DNA from 2 places in the Extibacter sp. GGCC_0201 genome. Region 1 is predicted to be linked to the other one. Evidence: a T-box and tRNA genes for the amino acid it is inferred to sense, from the RefSeq annotation. Region 1 holds a T-box; the other holds one or more tRNA genes.
The links. The T-box of region 1 lies ahead of thrS (threonine--tRNA ligase). A T-box ahead of a tRNA ligase gene usually reads a tRNA of that ligase, here a tRNA-Thr.

Region 1 (8,716 bases):
GAAACTCCAGAATCTGGTAGATATTCCCCTCGATCTCTACGGTCAAGCCGTTCTTAAAATCACCTGCTGATACCATGAATAATCCTCCTTAAAAGGTGCGACAACGGCACCTGACGTTCTTTCTCACTTTTCTAATTCTATAATATATTCTGCCTTTTTTCAACCTTTTTTTACCTGTCGAGGCTCTTCTTGTAAAAGTGCAGCACTATTTTCTCCAGATAACGCTTCAGTACAATCTGAATCTCCTCTTTCGGGTGTATCGGCTTCACGAGTATATTCGGAATACCCGCCCTCTTAGCTCCCCATACATCGGTGAAAAGCTGGTCGCCGATAAAGACCGTATTATCCGTCCCAGTCCCCATAATCTCCATGGCTTTCACATAGTTCTTCGTGGATGGCTTATGGGCATTATACACATAGTCCACCTGGATATTCTTATTGAACATCCTGACCCTAGGTTCCTGGTTGTTCGAGATGAGGCAGCAGCCGAAGCCTATCCGCTTAAGCCTCGCGAACAGTTCTTCCGCCCGCCTATCCGCCGGCGCGCCATGGGGCACCAGCGTATTATCGATGTCAAAGATAAGTCCCCTGACACCTTCGCTGTACAGTTTTTCAAAATCTATGACATAGGTAGATGCCACGTATCTGTCCGGAAAAAATCTATCAAACATTATTTATCTTCCATTTCTGTAACGCGCTGCACAAGCTCTTCACATATCTGAAGCACGTTCTTATTGTCTGTATTGATTACGATGTCCGCAGCCGCCTCATATTTTTCACGGCGCTGCTCCATCAGCTCTGATATCCCTTCCACGTTCTTGCGCCCGTTCAGCACCGGCCTGTCGTCGCTGTCTTTCACACGCTCGTATATCGTCTCGGGGCTGGCCGTCAATAGTACGACCCTGCCGTTTTTCTTCATCTCGTCTACATTGCGCTCTCTGAGAGCGGCTCCGCCACCGCAGGAGATTACGGTATTCTTTCTCGACTGCATCTCTATCAGCAGATTGGTCTCCAGATTTCGGAAGTATTCTTCCCCGTATGTAGCGAATATGTCCGGAATGCTCATCTCCTCCCTGTCTGCAATCACCTGATCCATCTCTATGATTTCCATCGCAAACATCGTACTCAGATAATCGGAAACCGTCGTCTTGCCGGCTCCCATGAATCCGATGAGCACGATATTGTAATCAAACAGCTTCCTCGCCTGGATTCTCTTGCTGTTCTTGAGTATGCAGCGGAATACATCATATATCTCGTCTTTATACTTGCTGCCAGCCAGCTTTTCTTCCAGACGCTGCTTCTGCTTCGCTTCCTGCTGAGGCTGCAGGATAGGCATTCCATACTTTTCTTTGTATGCCATAATCTTCTCTATGACCGCGTTCCGCTCCACCAGGGCGTCAATAAGCTTATCATCACACAATGCCAGCTGCTCTCTGTACATCTCTAAATCATTCATATTTTTCTTTCTCTCCTGTTTTATACTGATCCGTTTTCACACCGGTATATTATATCAACTTTCCCGATACTGCGCAACAATTATACTTTATTTTTTCAGGCTGTAATAGTCTTTTACGTAATCTGCGAACATCCTGGCGATAGGGGCCTGGTACTTGTTTTTCAGCGTCACCATATAGATAAACCGCCGGTAGTCCAGATTCTCTATCTCCAGGAAGGATGCCTTCATACTCCGCACCGTAGCCGCATCCGGCACGATGCAGACGCCGAATCCTCTCGTCACCAGCCCGACCATGGCGCTGTCCTCGTCCACGGTATAGACGATATCCGGCTTCATTCCGTAATCTTTGAATATCTGGCTGATGACGCCGCGCAGACCGCTCCCTTTATTGAAGAATATCTGAGGATATGAGGCAATCTCCTCAAAGCTCGCCTTCCTCCTGCCGGCCAGCGGATGTCCCGGCGGCACGGCCGCAACAAGCTTCTCCTGCGACACAGGGATAAATTCCAGCTCTTTTTCCCCCGATACCATGGAGCAGAAGCCGATGTCATACTTCTCTTCTTTTACGCCTTGTACGATTTCCTTCGTGATACCATTGCTGAAGCCAAAGTCTACCTGCTTGTCCTTGTTTGTCTCCAGAAAGCCGGATACCAGCTCAGGGATAAATTCGCTCCCCTGCGTGTATATGTAACCGATGTCGACCTTGCCGCTCTTCTCGCTCGTCATGGCCTTCGTCTTCTTGATTCCCGCATCCAGTATATCGAGCGCCTCCTCGGCGTATTCCATAAACAGCCTGCCGTATTTGGTGAGGGCCACGTTTCTTCCCTGCCGTTCGAACAGGCTTGTACCGAGTTCCTCTTCCAGCGATGATATGGCATGGCTCAGGCTTGGCTGTGTAATCGACAGCTTTTGGGCTGCATTAGTATAGTGCTCCATATGTGCAAGTGTCACAAAGTAGTGCAATTGATTCAAATTCATAATCTGCCTCCTTTGTCTATTTTTTACAATCATACCACAATCCATAGAATATATCTATCAAACAATGCAAAAACATGAATTTGTTTTATCTTTAACAATATCTTATAATCCGACTATAGAACCGTGTTGGACGATATGTTAAGTAATGGAGGATGTTAAGATGAAGAATAATTTTAAGCACTTGTTTTCCCCACTCTCCGTCAGAGGGATGACGATGAAAAACCGTGTTGTCATGATGCCTATGGGCAGCAACTTGGCGGAACACGACGGCAGCATGAGCGATGAGCACATCGCTTATTATGAGCTTCGGGCCAAAGGCGGGACCGGGCTTATCCTCGTGGAGAATATCTGTGTAAAATATCCGGAAGGCGCAAACGGCACGACACAGCTGCGTATTGACAAAGACTGCTATATACCCCGGCTTTACAAGCTGACGGAAGCCTGCCACAGGCACGGCGCATGTATGGGGATTCAGCTCAACCATGCGGGCGCTTCCGCCATGTCCGCCCGCACGGGCATGCAGCCTGTCTCCTCTTCCGTTCTGCCATCCAAACCAGGCGGCGAATGTCCCAGGCCGCTGTCGAGAGAAGAACTGGAAAGCATCGCCGCAGACTACGGCGCCGCCGCAAGGCGGGCGGTCAACGCAGGGTTTGACCTTGTAGAAATCCACGCAGGACACTCCTACCTGATCAGCCAGTTCCTCTCGCCGACCATGAACGACCGGACAGACGAGTTCGGGGGCTGCGCCAAGAACCGGGCCCGCTTCTGCCGGATGGTCATCGATGAGGTCCGCTCCGCTGTCGGGCCCCGTGTTCCTGTCTCCCTGCGGCTCAGCGTCGATGAACTCGTGGATGGGGGCAATACGATAGACGACTGCCTCGAATATCTGGAATTCCTGGATGACGGCGTAGATATCTATGACACTTCGGCTGCGTTGAATCCGTCCATTCAGTACCAGATTGACGCGAATTATCTGGCAGACGGCTGGCGCTCCTACATGGCCAGGGCAGTCCGGGAGAAGTTCCACAAACCGACCATCGCTATCGGCAACATCCGAAGCCCGCAGGCGGCGGAAGATATACTGGCCAAGGGTGATGCAGACCTTATCGGTATCGGGCGCGGCCTTATCGCAGATCCCGACTGGTGCTGCAAAGCAAGGCGGGGCGACGTATCCGGCATCCGCAAATGCATTTCCTGCAATGTGGGCTGCGTCGGCAACCGCATCGGCGGCAACCGTCCGCTGCGCTGTACGATAAACCCAGACGTGACAGGAGGCGATGCGTATAAGAGGCAGAAAGTGGCAAGGCCGTGCAATGTAGTCGTTGCCGGTGCAGGGACGGCCGGGCTGGAGGCTGCCTGTACTGCGGCCGAGGCCGGCTGCAGCGTTACGCTTCTCGAAAAGCAGGACCACATAGGCGGACTTTCTGTGGAAATCTCTAAGATTCCTGCCAAAAAGCGGCTTGCCGACTTCCCTGCTTATCTCAGGCACCGCGCGGAGGAGCTTGACAACCTGACCATCCAAACCGGGGTGGACGCCACTGCCGATATCATCAGATCCTTCCAGCCTGACCTCGTAGTAAACGCCACCGGCTCCGTCCCGCTTCTCCCGCCAATCGACGGCCTGCACGAGAATCTTGCGGACAGGCAATCGAATGTGTACTCCATTCTGGATCTCATCCACAATATCGACCGCTATCCAGAGGACATGTCCGGCAAGAGCGTCATCGTAATCGGAGGCGGAGCCGTCGGACTTGACGTTGTAGAATTCTTCGCCCCCCGCGGCGCAGACACGACCATCATAGAGATGATGCCCTCCATCGGCAACGGCCTGGACGCCTCCTCCACCGCTTCCATGAAAGAGTGCATGGAGAAGCATAAGGTGAAGCAGCTCGTAAACACCGCGCTTAAGAAAGTCAATCCCCACTCCTTCCTCGTGGAACAAGGCGGAAAAGAAGTAGAACTGCCATTCGACTACGGCTTCGTCTGCCTCGGCATGAAAGCCCATGCCCCCATTTGGGATGCGCTCACCAAAGCCTTTGAGAACGAGGACATCGCACTTCTCAACATCGGAGACTCCGTCCGTGCCAGAAGAATCATCGATGGAACCGATGCGGGCAGACATATGGTTCTCAACACGTTAAAACAGCTTGGATATTTATAAAACAAACCGGGGACAGGTTAAAATGAAATGGGGACGGGGTTTTTTGAGAAAAACCCCGTCCCCATTTCATTTTAACCTGTCCCCATAAGCATGAATCTTATTTTTTCTTATTTATCTTCCAGCACTTTGTCTGCAAATACCTTGAGCTCCATGCTTCCAATATCGCCTTCATCGCGTTTTCTGACGGATACAACATTCTCGGCAACTTCTTTTTCTCCCACGATTACCATGTAAGGTACTTTCTGCATCTGCGCCTCGCGAATCTTGTAGCCGAGCTTCTCGCTTCTGCCGTCCAGTTCTACACGGATTCCAGCTTCTTTCAGCTCGTCCGTCACCTTCTGTGCATAATCGGCAAACTTGTCTGATACGGGCAGGATCTTGACCTGTACCGGTGCAAGCCATGTCGGGAACTTGCCTGCGTAATGCTCGATAAGGATACCGATAAACCGCTCGATGGAACCGAAAGCAACCCGGTGTATCATGATCGGCCTGTGCTTTTCGCCGTCTGCACCGGTATACTCAAGCTCGAACCTCTGCGGCATCTGGAAATCGAGCTGGATAGTGCCGCACTGCCATGTCCGGCCGATGGAATCTTCCAGATGGAAGTCGATCTTAGGGCCATAGAACGCGCCATCGCCTTCGTTAACCACATAATCCACTCCAAGCTCTTCCAGTGCGCCTCTTAATCCTTCTGTGGCCATCTCCCAGTCTGCATCGCTTCCCATGCTGTTCTCCGGCCTCGTAGACAGTTCCACGTGATATTTGAATCCGAACTTGGAGTACACTTCGTCAATCAGCCTTGCCACCCCTTTGATCTCATCCCTTATCTGATCCTCTGTCATGAAGATATGGGCATCGTCCTGAGTAAAGCAGCGCACGCGCATGAGCCCGTGCAGCTGTCCGGACTTCTCGTGCCGGTGTACAAGCCCGAGCTCGCCGACCCGCATCGGAAGGTCTTTATAAGAACGTGGCTCTACTTTGTACACGAGCATCCCGCCCGGACAGTTCATCGGCTTGACTGCATAGTCTTCTTCGTCGATGACTGTCGTGTACATATTATCTTTATAGTGGTCCCAGTGTCCGGAATTCTCCCACAGGTGCCTGGACAAGATGATAGGCGTGGAAATCTCAACGTATCCTTCTCTCAGATGCAGCTGCCTCCAGTAATCGATAAGCAGGTTCTTGAGCACCATCCCTTTAGGCAGGAAAAATGGAAAGCCGGGGCCTTCATCCATAATCGCGAACAACCCCAATTCTTTTCCAAGCTTTCTGTGGTCACGCAGACGAGCTTCTTCCATCCTCTTAAGATAAGCCTCCAGCTCGTCCGCTTTCGGGAAGGATGTCCCATAGATTCTCGTGAGCATCTGGTTGTTCTCATCTCCGTGCCAGTAAGCCCCTGCCACGCTCTGAAGCTTGAACGCCTTGATGACGCTCGTGTTGGACACATGAGGGCCTGCGCAGAAGTCTACAAACTCTCCCTGCCGGTAAAGGCTGATCTCCTCCTCGTCCGGGAGATCCTGGATCATCTCTGTCTTATAAGTCTCTCCTCTTTCTTCCATCATCTTCAAAGCTTCTTCACGGCTCACGACGCTTCTCTCAAGCGGCAGCGACTCCTTGACGATTCTGCGCATCTCCTTCTCTACCTCAGTCAGATGTTCTGTCGTAAATGGAAAGCTGAATTCAAAATCATAATAATAGCCGTCTTTGATTGCCGGCCCGATTGCCAGCTTCGTATCCGGGTACAGACGCTTTACGGCCTGGGCCAGGATATGGGATGTCGTGTGGCGGAATGCCTCCTGTCCCACTTCATCTGCAAATGTCAGATCCTGCACGGATCCGTCTCTCATGCTTACTTTCATCTTGTTACGCTCCTTTCGATTCTCTTTTTATTTTGCTTTAGGAAACATATTTTGCCTAGGGCAGTAACATTTCCTCTAACATAAGAAAAGCACCCAAAACAGACTGCTTACGCTGTCCGTTTAAGGGTGCATCTGATTGCTGCACGGTTCCACCTTAACTTTTCACTTCAGACTCTCACAAGTCCTATCCCTTAACGCAGGAGTACGACGATGCTTACTGTCGGTTCAGCACCACAGCTCAGGAATGGTTTTCGTCTGCCTTCTGCCATAAAAAACTTCCACCAAATGTTTTTCTCTCTGTATGGGTCCGATAGATTACTCTTTTCCGTCTCTGCTTTTCTCATGTTAATCGCTGTATACCAGCTACTTCCCATTATAGCAACACATGATAAAAAGTCAACGCATTTTCAGATTATTTTTTGATTCTTTATCTTTCGATAGCTGCCTGTACATCTGCCCGGAACTGCTTCCATGCATCTTCATTTTCTACGAAGTATTTCGGACAGTTCTTCTCCGTCACATCGTAATGCCGGATGACATCTTCGCTGTCCAGATCAAACTTCATGCAAAGCCACGCACAGAGCCGTACCATAGACTTATATGTCTCATCATTGAACTTTCCCGTCTCATCCGGATGGCAGCACTCGATAGACACCGTATCATTATTCCTGCTGTTGGACGCATACGCAACTTCCCAGGTCGGGACGCACTGGACAATCTCACCTTCCAGGCCAACGATGAAGTTGCTGCTTGCCTTCGTCTCATGACTGTCCTTGAGCCCTTCAAAATAATTCCGGTTATCCATGGCGGTTGCACCAGGATTGGCCGTATAATGCACGACGATTCCCTTAATCTTGTCCGTCTTCGTCCCTGGCCTTGAGTAGGGGTTCTCCGTGAGCAGCTCCACGTCCAGGTCCGGCCGGGAAGCGTCGATATCGCTGCCCTTGAGCTCAATGTAATCATCTGTAAACCAGGCCGGCTTTACAATCCTGACTATCCCCACCAGCACGATGAGCACCGCAAGCACGAGTATTCCGAGCCGTACGTTACGCCGAATCATCCTCCTGCGCCTTGCTTCCGCTATTCTTCTGTCCATATCATCTCTCCATTCACCCTACACCATTCTATCACAGGAAGGAGAAATATTTTATGAAAAAATACTTATAATTTTCTGAATCTTAAAATGAAAAGACGTACGACGTGTCAGACACAGCCTTCTCTTTGCCCCTTACTATCGGGCTTACAAAATTGTCCTTATTAACCGCATCGGGAAAATACTGCGTCTCAAAGCATATGCCCTGGTGCTTTCCATACAGCGCCCCTTCTTTCCCACGTTCCCGGTCCAGAAAATTGCCGCTGTACACCTGTATCCCCGGCATATCCGTATATATGTCCATGCCGATGCCGCTCTCCTCGCATGAAAAGCCGCCCACTTTCCGGAATCCGCCTTCGTTCAGCACCCAGTTGTGATCATAGCCTCCGGCATAATTCAGGGCTTCATAATCTGCCTGTATATCCCGCCCAACCGGCTTACGGGCGCGAAAATCCATAGGTGTTCCCGCCACATCCACAATCTCACCGGTCGGAATCGACTCCTCGTCCGCACGTGTATAGGCATCCGCTCCCAGCCACAGCTCCTGCTCCAGCACATCTCCCGAATCATGTCCGTTCAGATTGAAATAGCTGTGGTTTGTCATATTCACTATCGTATCCGCTTCCGCTTCCGCCTCATAATGAATCCTTAGCCCGTTCCCCTCATCCAGGCTGTATGTCACCGTTATATCCAGGCTGCCCGGGTACCCCTGGTCCCCATCCGGACTGAACAGATGAAGTACGATATGCCTCTCATCTGCCTCTTTTACGTCCCATAGTCGATGGTTATATACATCAGGACCACTGTGCAGGTTATTGCCATTGTCATTTTGAACAAGCGTATATGTCTGGCTATTCAGCGTAAACTGTGCCCCTCCGATACGGTTGGCCACTCTTCCTACTGTCGCCCCGAGTGACTGTCCTCCTGCTTCATAATCACGGGCACAGTCATAACCGAGCACGACGTCTCTCACCCTGCCGTCTTGTCCCGGCACATATACTGATACGACAGCCGCGCCGTAGTCGGTCACGCAGACCGTCATGCCGTTAGCATTTTTGAGTTCGTATAAGTTCGTTTTTTCTCCTTTTTCTGTAATTCCAAAATCCCTTACCATCGCAAAATCCTCCTGTCACTTTATTCCTGCGGGCAATGGGCCAAAGCTAAGCACC
Region 2 (8,716 bases), on a different contig from region 1:
TGGCGACCTTATCGAGAAAGGCCATGCGTATGAGAAGAACGGTACCGTGTACTTCCGCACGAGAAGCTTCAAGGATTACGGGAAGCTCTCCCACAAGAATCTGGATGATCTGCGTACGGGGGAACGTTCTCTGCTGGTCACAGGAGAAGATGAGAAGGAAGACCCGCTTGACTTTGTCCTCTGGAAGCCGAAGAAGGAAGGGGAGCCGGCATGGGATTCGCCGTGGAGCGACGGACGTCCCGGATGGCATATCGAGTGTTCCGTCATGTCCAGGAAGTATCTCGGAGAGCAGATTGATATCCATGCAGGCGGTGAGGATCTTGTATTTCCCCACCATGAAAATGAGATTGCCCAGAGTGAGGCGGCAAACGGCAAGGAATTTGCGAAATACTGGATGCACAATGCATTCCTCAACATCGACAACCATAAGATGAGCAAATCTCTCGGCAATTTCCGCACGGTCAGGGAGATCAGCGAACAGTATGATCTGCAGGTGCTGCGGTTCTTCATGCTGAGCGCCCATTACAGGAGTCCGCTCAATTTCAGCGCCGACCTGATGGAAGCATCCAGGAACGGACTGGAGCGTATCGTCAATGCGGCGGATAACCTGAAGTTCCTCATGGGCAATGCGAAGGACGAAGAGATGTCCGCAGAGGAACAAGAGGCGTATGCAAAGTCAGAAGCGTTCGTTGAAGGCTTCGAAGCCGCGATGGAGGATGACTTCAATACGGCTGACGCAGTGGCAGCAGTGTTCGATCTGGTCAAATATATCAACACGACGGCAGACGGGGCAAGCTCCAGAGCCTATCTGCAGGCGCTGCTCGAACGGCTTGTCAAATTAACAGACGTATTGGGGTTGATTGTTGACAAAAAAGAGGATATGCTGGAAGAAGACATAGAAAAGCTAATTGCCAAGCGTCAGGCCGCACGTAAGGAAAGGAACTTTGCACTTGCGGATGAGATACGCGATGAGCTGCTTGGTAAAGGCATCATATTAGAAGACACACGTGAAGGAGTAAAATGGAAAAAGGCATAGAATGGAAGTTTGATTCATATATGCGCGAGACGTTTCAGATGAAAGAGGTGGATATGAACGAGTATTCACCTCTTGCTTTGGCGTATATAGGTGACAGTATTTATGATCTGATAATCAAGAGCCTTGTAGTGAATGAAGGCAACCGGCAGGTGAAGAAGCTGCATAAGGAGACGAGCTCTTATGTGCAGGCATCCGCCCAGTCCCGGATGATGCGGACGATTCAGGACCGGCTGACGGAAGAAGAGCATACGGTCTATAGAAGGGGCAGGAACACCAAGAGCGTATCGCCGGCCAAGAACCAGACGCTGGCAGACTACAGGCGTGCAACCGGCTTCGAGGCCCTGATGGGGTATCTGTATCTGAAGCAGGATTACAGGCGGATGATGGAACTCGTCAAGCTGGGGCTTGACAGTATAAAGGAGAGAACAAATGAGTGAACGTCAGGTAAATGAATTGATGATCGAGGGGCGCAATGCGGTGCTGGAGGCATTCCGCTCAGGTAAGCCGGTGGATAAGGTGTTCATCCTCGATGGATGCCAGGACGGCCCTGTCCGCACTATCGTAAGGGAGGCGAAGAAGCACGATACGGTGCTGAATTTCGTGACAAAGGAACGGCTTACACAGATGTCGGAGACGGGAAAGCACCAGGGAGTCATCGCTTATGGTGCGGCCTATGAGTATGCGGAAGTAGAGGACATGCTCGCCCTTGCCCGGGAGCGGGGGGAAGATCCGTTCCTCTTCGTGCTCGACAACATCGAAGATCCGCACAATCTCGGCGCAATCATCCGTACGGCCAATCTGGCCGGTGCCCACGGGGTCATCATTCCAAAGCGCCGGGCGGCAGGGCTTACGGCGACTGTGGCAAAGACATCGGCGGGAGCCTTGAACTACACGCCGGTGGCGAAGGTGACGAACCTGTCCAAGACGATGGAAGAACTGAAAGAAAAGGGGCTCTGGTTCGTCTGTGCAGATATGGGCGGGGAATCTATGTACTGCCTGAACCTGACCGGACCAATCGGCCTTGTGATAGGCAGCGAAGGGGAAGGGGTCGGACGCCTTGTCAAGGAGAAGTGCGATTTCACAGCAGGCATCCCGATGAAGGGTGACATCGATTCCCTCAACGCATCGGTGGCGGCAGGAGTGCTCGCCTATGAAATCGTAAGGCAGCGCTTGCAGAAGTAGAGGTGTGGTTATGTCCGATTATGAGAAGATGACAGACGAACAGCTGATACGGAACCTGAGGGGCGGGGAAAAGGCGATTGTCGATTATATTATGGACAAGTATAAGAATCTCGTCCGGAAAGAGGCGAACGCCATGTACCTTCTCGGCGGCGAAAACGACGACCTGATCCAGGAGGGGATGATCGGCCTGTTCAAAGCGGTGGAAGATTATGACGTGGAACAGGAGGCATCTTTCTTCAGCTTCGCAAGGCTGTGCATCACCCGCCAGATGTATTCTGCCATCGAGGCGTCCCGCCGGAAAAAGCATAGTCCGCTGAACTCATATATATCGCTCTACGACCAGGAGGGTGAAAAGGGCTCCCTGCTGGAGACGATGGAAGCAGGGGGGCAGAGCAACCCGGAGGAGCTGTTTTTGAGCAAGGAGTATGTTGCGCTTTTGGAGAGCGAGCTGGAAGAACAGCTGAGCGATCTGGAGAGCAGGGTGCTCTATCTGCATCTGATGGGGACGGATTACCGCACGATTGCCAAGCTGATTGACAAAAGCCCGAAGACGGTCGATAATGCCCTGCAGCGCATCAAGAATAAGACGGAGAAGATTCTGGCCAGGGAAGAGACGAAGTAAGAAAATAGTTAAAAGATATTGACAAACAGTCATGTAATATTGTATATTATTAACGTTGCATATTACATGTATGCTGTCTTGGCGCAGTCGGTAGCGCGTCGCCTTGGTAAGGCGGAGGCCGGGGGTTCAAGTCCCCTAGACAGCTTGATTACTCCCTTTCAGGGAGTATTTTTTTCGTTATTATGAGAGAGGGCGAAGGATAATGAGAAAATCAACAGTTATGACAGAGGGAGTTATATGGAAGGAGATGCTGTTCTTCTCTATTCCGCTTATTCTGGGCAACCTGTTCCAGCAGCTGTATAATACGGTCGATTCCATCATCGTGGGTAATTATATCGGCAGCGAGGCGCTGGCAGCAGTCGGTTCCAGCTCTTCTATCATCAATCTGCTCATAGGGTTCTGCATCGGGGCTTCGGCGGGCGCAGGGGTAGTCATCTCTCAGTTCTTCGGGGCAAGAGATGAAAAGGGCTTGAAAAAGGCAGTGCACACGACCGTTGCCATATCCATAGCGGCAGGCGTCATATTGACCGTGGCGGGCATCTTGCTGGCCCCCGTCATCCTGAGGGCGATGGGGACGCCGGCGGAAGTGTTCAGGGAGGCGGTCATCTATCTGCAGGTGTATTTCGGTGGAATCGTGTTTTCCGTCATCTACAATATGTCCGCAGGAATCCTGAACGCGGTCGGCAATTCCAAGCGGTCCCTCGTATACCTGATGATAGCCGCGTTATCGAATATCATACTTGATATCCTGTTCGTCATTGTGCTTAAGATGGGGATCGTGGGTGCCGCGCTTGCCACAGATATCAGCCAGCTTCTGTCCTGTATCTTCATTATATTATACCTTGTCAGGAGCAAGGAAGTATACCATGTGGACATCAGGGAAATCCGCTTTTATGACAATCTGCTGTCCAAGATCATAAGGATCGGGCTTCCGACCGGAATCCAGAATATCGTCATCTCATTTTCCAACGTTATCGTCCAGTCCAGCGTCAACAGCTTCGGGGCGGTGGCGATGGCAGGATTTGCCGCCTACATCAAGATAGACGGATTCAATATCCTTCCGGTGCTTAGCTTTGGCATGGCGGCAGCCACATTTGCAGGGCAGAACGTAGGTGCCGGCAGATACGACAGGGTGAAGAAGGGGATGTTCGTCTCGGTCGGGATGGGAGTCGCCTATACAATCCTGACAGGGATACTGCTGCTTACCTTTGCGCCTCAGGTCATAGGCGTATTTACGAAGAACCCGGACGTAGTTGGATACGGAGTATATATCATGCGGTTTTTCTGTCCGTTCTACTGGCTGCTCGGAATACTGCAGGTACTGTCCGGCACGATACGTGGGACGGGAAAGACGATGGAGACGATGCTCGTATTCCTCTTCTCGCTTTGTATCTTCCGGGTCGCCTGGATATGGGGGGCGCTTGCCATCGAACACAAGATTGACTGGGTCATGACCGCTTATCCGCTGTCCTGGCTTATAGGGGCCGTCCTCATCCTGTTGTATGCATGGAAAGGGAACTGGATGCCCATCCAAAAACGTGAATGAACGACCTTGTTCTGCCCGCTGTTTTATGATAAGATAAGGAACACAAATGCTACTGTATCCATAAGGAGGATTATTAATGGGAGAAGAGATGATTTCCAAGAATTTTATTGAACAGGAGATAGATAGAGACCTGGCGGAGGGAGTATATTCGGAGGTATGTACGAGATTCCCGCCGGAACCGAACGGGTATCTCCATATCGGACATGCCAAATCCATTCTGCTTAACTATGGACTGTCTCGGAAATATGACGGCACGTTCCATCTCAGGTTCGACGATACGAACCCGACGAAAGAGGACACGGAATTCGTGGAGTCTATCAAGGAAGATGTGAAGTGGCTCGGGGCAGACTGGAAGGAGCACCTGTATTTTGCATCGGATTACTTCGATGTCATGTATGAATGCGCGCTCACGCTGATTAAGAAGGGGAAGGCATACGTGTGTGACCTGAGCGCCGAAGAGATCAGGGAATACCGTGGTACGCTGACGGAGCCGGGGAAGAACAGCCCTTACCGGGAGCGCACGGTGGAAGAGAACCTTGCCCTGTTCGAGGCCATGAAGAACGGAGAGTACAAAGACGGGGAAAAGGTGCTCAGGGCGAAGATCGATATGGCTTCTCCGAACATCAACATGCGCGATCCGGTCATCTACCGTGTCGCACGTATGGCACATCACAATACGGGGGATAAATGGTGCATCTATCCGATGTATGACTTCGCGCATCCAATCGAGGATGCGGTAGAGAAGATAACCCATTCCATCTGTACGCTCGAATTTGAGGACCACAGGCCCTTGTACGACTGGGTGGTGAAGGAGTGCGGATTCGATCCGGCACCGCGCCAGATCGAGTTTGCCAAGCTCTACCTGACTAATGTGGTGACAGGAAAGCGTTATATCAAGAAGCTCGTGCAGGACGGAATCGTAGACGGGTGGGACGATCCAAGACTCGTCTCTATTGCGGCGCTCAGAAGAAGGGGCTTTACTCCGGAATCTATTAAGATGTTCGTGGAGATGTGCGGCGTGTCCAAGAGTCAGAGCTCTGTCGACTATGCGATGCTGGAATACTGTATCCGTGAAGATCTGAAGCTCAAAAGGCCGCGCATGATGGCGGTGCTGGATCCAATCCGGCTTGTGATCGACAATTATCCGGAAGGTGAAGTGGAATACCTGGACGTAGATAACAATATGGAGAATCCGGAGCTTGGGACGCGCAAGGTACCGTTCTGCCGGGAACTATATATTGAACGGAATGACTTTATGATTGAACCTCCAAAGAAATATTTCCGTCTCTTTCCCGGCAACGAGGTAAGGCTTATGCATGCCTATTTTGTCACGTGCCAGAGCTATGAGACAGACGAAGCCGGCAATGTTATGGTCGTGCACTGCACATATGACCCGGAGACGAAATGTGGAACCGGATTTACCGGGCGCAAGGTAAAAGGGACAATCCACTGGGTTGCGGCGCCATATGCAAAGCCGGCGGAAGTACGGCTGTACGAGAACCTCGTAGATGAAGAAAAAGGGGTATACAACAAGGAGGACGGGTCGCTGAACCTGAATCCGAATTCTCTGGAAGTGCTTCAGAACTGCTATGTGGAAGACAGCTTCGGCAGTGCGAAGGGATGTGAAAGCTTCCAGTTCGTGCGGAACGGATACTTCTGTATCGACGCGAGAGATTCTTCGCCGGAGCATCTGGTATTTAACAGGATAGTATCCCTTAAGAGCTCCTTCAAGCTGCCAAAATAGACGAAGATAGACGATATGAATGAACTGACGATAAATCTGAAGAGCGATTCCAGAACCCCGCTCTATGAACAGATATATGATTATATCAAAAATGACATCCAGACAGGACGTATCGCTTACGAGGAGAAGCTGCCTTCCACCAGGTCGCTGTCCAGGCATCTGGAAGTGAGCAGGAGCACGGTAGAGCTGGCATACGAGCAGCTCCTGTCGGAAGGCTATATAGAATCAAGGCCGTGCAAAGGATTCTTCGTCTCCGAGATTGAAGAGCTGTATTCCATCAGGAGAGTGAAGCCGCAGGCAGAGCGGCAGGAGGAGGAACCGAGGAGATACCGGTATGATTTTACGCCCAACGGGGTAGACTTGAAGAGCTTTCCGTACAATGTGTGGAGAAAGCTTTCAAGAGAGATTCTCACCGACGACAGGACGGAGCTGTTCCGTTCCGGCAATTCCCAGGGGGAATACAGCTTCCGTTGTGCCATATGCAGCTATCTGTACCAGGCGCGCGGGGTGAACTGCACACCGGAGCAGATAGTCGTAGGGGCGGGGAATGACTATATCCTCATGCTGCTCAGTACGGTGCTCGGCCCCGGACATAAGATTGCCTTCGAGGATCCTGCCTACATGCAGGCATACCGCCTCTTTAGAAGCATGTCCTATGAGACGGTCTCTGTTGGGATGGACAAAAACGGCATGGACATCCCGGAACTGGCGCAGTCGGGGGCGGATGTGGCGTATGTGACTCCATCGCACCAGTATCCGACCGGGACGGTGATGCCTATCCGACGGAGGCTCGAGCTCCTCAGATGGGCACAGGAAAGAGTGGAGCGCTATATCATCGAAGATGATTATGACAGTGAATTCCGTTATAAGGGGAAGCCGATTCCAGCGCTGCAGGGGTATGATGCAGACGGCAAAGTCATCTATCTTGGTACATTCTCCAAATCGATAGCACCTGCCATCCGTCTGAGCTATATGGTACTGCCTGAGCCGCTTCTGGACGTGTACGACAAGAAGAGCAGGTTCGTCAATTCGACCGTTTCCAAAGTGGATCAGCTGATCGTGCAGAAGTTTATCGAAGAAGGATATTATGAACGTCATCTCAACAAGACGAGAGCGCTGTATAAGAGCCGTCATGATGTCCTGATCGAAGAGCTGAAGCCGCTTCTTGATATATGTACGATATCAGGAGAACATGCGGGAGTGCATCTGCTCCTTACATTTGCCAACGGACTCACGGAGAAGGAACTGATCCGGAGGGCGCAGGAGAAGGACATCCGCGTATATGGGCTTTCCGATTATATGATACGATACCCGAAGGAGTCGAGCCATACGGTTCTGCTTGGCTACGCGAACCTGACGGAAGAACAAATCAGAGAAGCAGTCCGCATCCTTACCGGATGCTGGAGATAAAAAAAGTACGATTCTTGACAAATGTCAGGGGTCGTCATATAATATTAGTTGTATTTTACAACAATTGTATAATACAACCGTTTTGAATCTGAATGTAGAGCCCCGTCAGTGTGTGTCCGATGTAGAAGGAGAACATATGAAGAATTATTATGTCAGCATAATCAGAAGAGGTGAGATGTCATATATACGCAGCGAACTGGAACAGTTCGGGCTGATACCGATGGAGGGCAGGCTGATCCGGCTGTTGAAGGACCACTGCTTCAGCCAGGAGGAGCTGGGGGAATCTCTCGATATCGATAAAGGCAGGATAGCCAAGACCGTGTATATGCTTGAGCAGAAGGGAATCGTCAGCAGGAATACGAATAGCAATAACCGGCGTCAGAAGCTGGTATCCCTGACTGAGGAAGGCGAGAGGATATATGATGCGATACTGGACATCTATGAGGCATGGGATGACATCTGCTACAGAGGATTTACAGAAGAAGAAAGAAACATGAACCACGAATTTATCAAACGTATCTCCCATAATGTAGTGGAGTACAAGAAAAAGATTGGGGGAAGAAAGAATGGTTAAGAATCTGACGAACGGCAGGCCACTTAAGCTGCTGTTTTTCTTTGCGATGCCGATGGTGCTCGGCAACCTGTTCCAGCAGCTCTATAATATGGTAGACTCGATGGTGGTAGGAAAGTTTGTCGGGGAGGATGCACTGGCAGCAGTCGGTTCCTCGTTTCCGGTCGTATTCCTGTCTGTAGCGATAGCGGCGGGCCTCTCCATGGGATGCACGGTTGTCATATCACAGCTTTTCGGGGCGGGGCAGATCGAGGAGATGAAGACGACGGTATTTACGGCGCTGATTGCCCTTGGCGCAATCGGCCTTGCAATCATGGCATTGGGAGAGCTCACGTCGCTGCCGCTTTTGCGGCTGCTTGGAACGAATGAGGAGATTATGGGGGATTCCCTTGTCTATCTGAGAATATACTTTGGCGGCGCAGTATTTCTGTTCTTATATAATACGTTGAACGGTATCTATAATGCGCTCGGTGACAGCAATACGCCTCTTAAGTTCCTCATGGTCTCGGCACTTACGAATATCGGCCTGGATCTTCTGTTTGTCATCAGATTCCATATGGGGGTCGCAGGCGTTGCGTGGGCGACGCTGATCGCGCAGGGGATGT

Region 2: it has a tRNA-Thr gene. The T-box ahead of thrS (threonine--tRNA ligase) is inferred to sense a tRNA for this amino acid. The anticodon was not compared.

The regions. Positions count from the first base shown of each region.
Region 1 is NZ_JABFCH010000026.1:49,386-58,101, forward strand. It holds gene efp (elongation factor P) at 1-76, opposite strand, end outside; gene HJV72_RS15665 (YqeG family HAD IIIA-type phosphatase) at 171-671, opposite strand; gene HJV72_RS15670 (shikimate kinase) at 671-1,456, opposite strand; gene HJV72_RS15675 (LysR family transcriptional regulator) at 1,544-2,434, opposite strand; gene HJV72_RS15680 (NAD(P)/FAD-dependent oxidoreductase) at 2,595-4,595, shown strand; gene thrS (threonine--tRNA ligase) at 4,703-6,454, opposite strand; T-box leader at 6,574-6,795, opposite strand; gene HJV72_RS15690 (peptidoglycan recognition protein family protein) at 6,882-7,550, opposite strand; gene HJV72_RS15695 (aldose epimerase family protein) at 7,633-8,661, opposite strand.
Region 2 is NZ_JABFCH010000017.1:55,132-63,847, reverse strand. It holds gene cysS (cysteine--tRNA ligase) at 1-1,036, shown strand, start outside; gene HJV72_RS12215 (Mini-ribonuclease 3) at 1,021-1,473, shown strand; gene rlmB (23S rRNA (guanosine(2251)-2'-O)-methyltransferase RlmB) at 1,466-2,218, shown strand; gene HJV72_RS12205 (sigma-70 family RNA polymerase sigma factor) at 2,229-2,840, shown strand; tRNA gene HJV72_RS12200 (tRNA-Thr) at 2,913-2,985, shown strand; gene HJV72_RS12195 (MATE family efflux transporter) at 3,043-4,386, shown strand; gene HJV72_RS12190 (glutamine--tRNA ligase/YqeY domain fusion protein) at 4,463-6,130, shown strand; gene pdxR (MocR-like pyridoxine biosynthesis transcription factor PdxR) at 6,146-7,540, shown strand; gene HJV72_RS12180 (MarR family winged helix-turn-helix transcriptional regulator) at 7,677-8,114, shown strand; gene HJV72_RS12175 (MATE family efflux transporter) at 8,107-8,716, shown strand, end outside.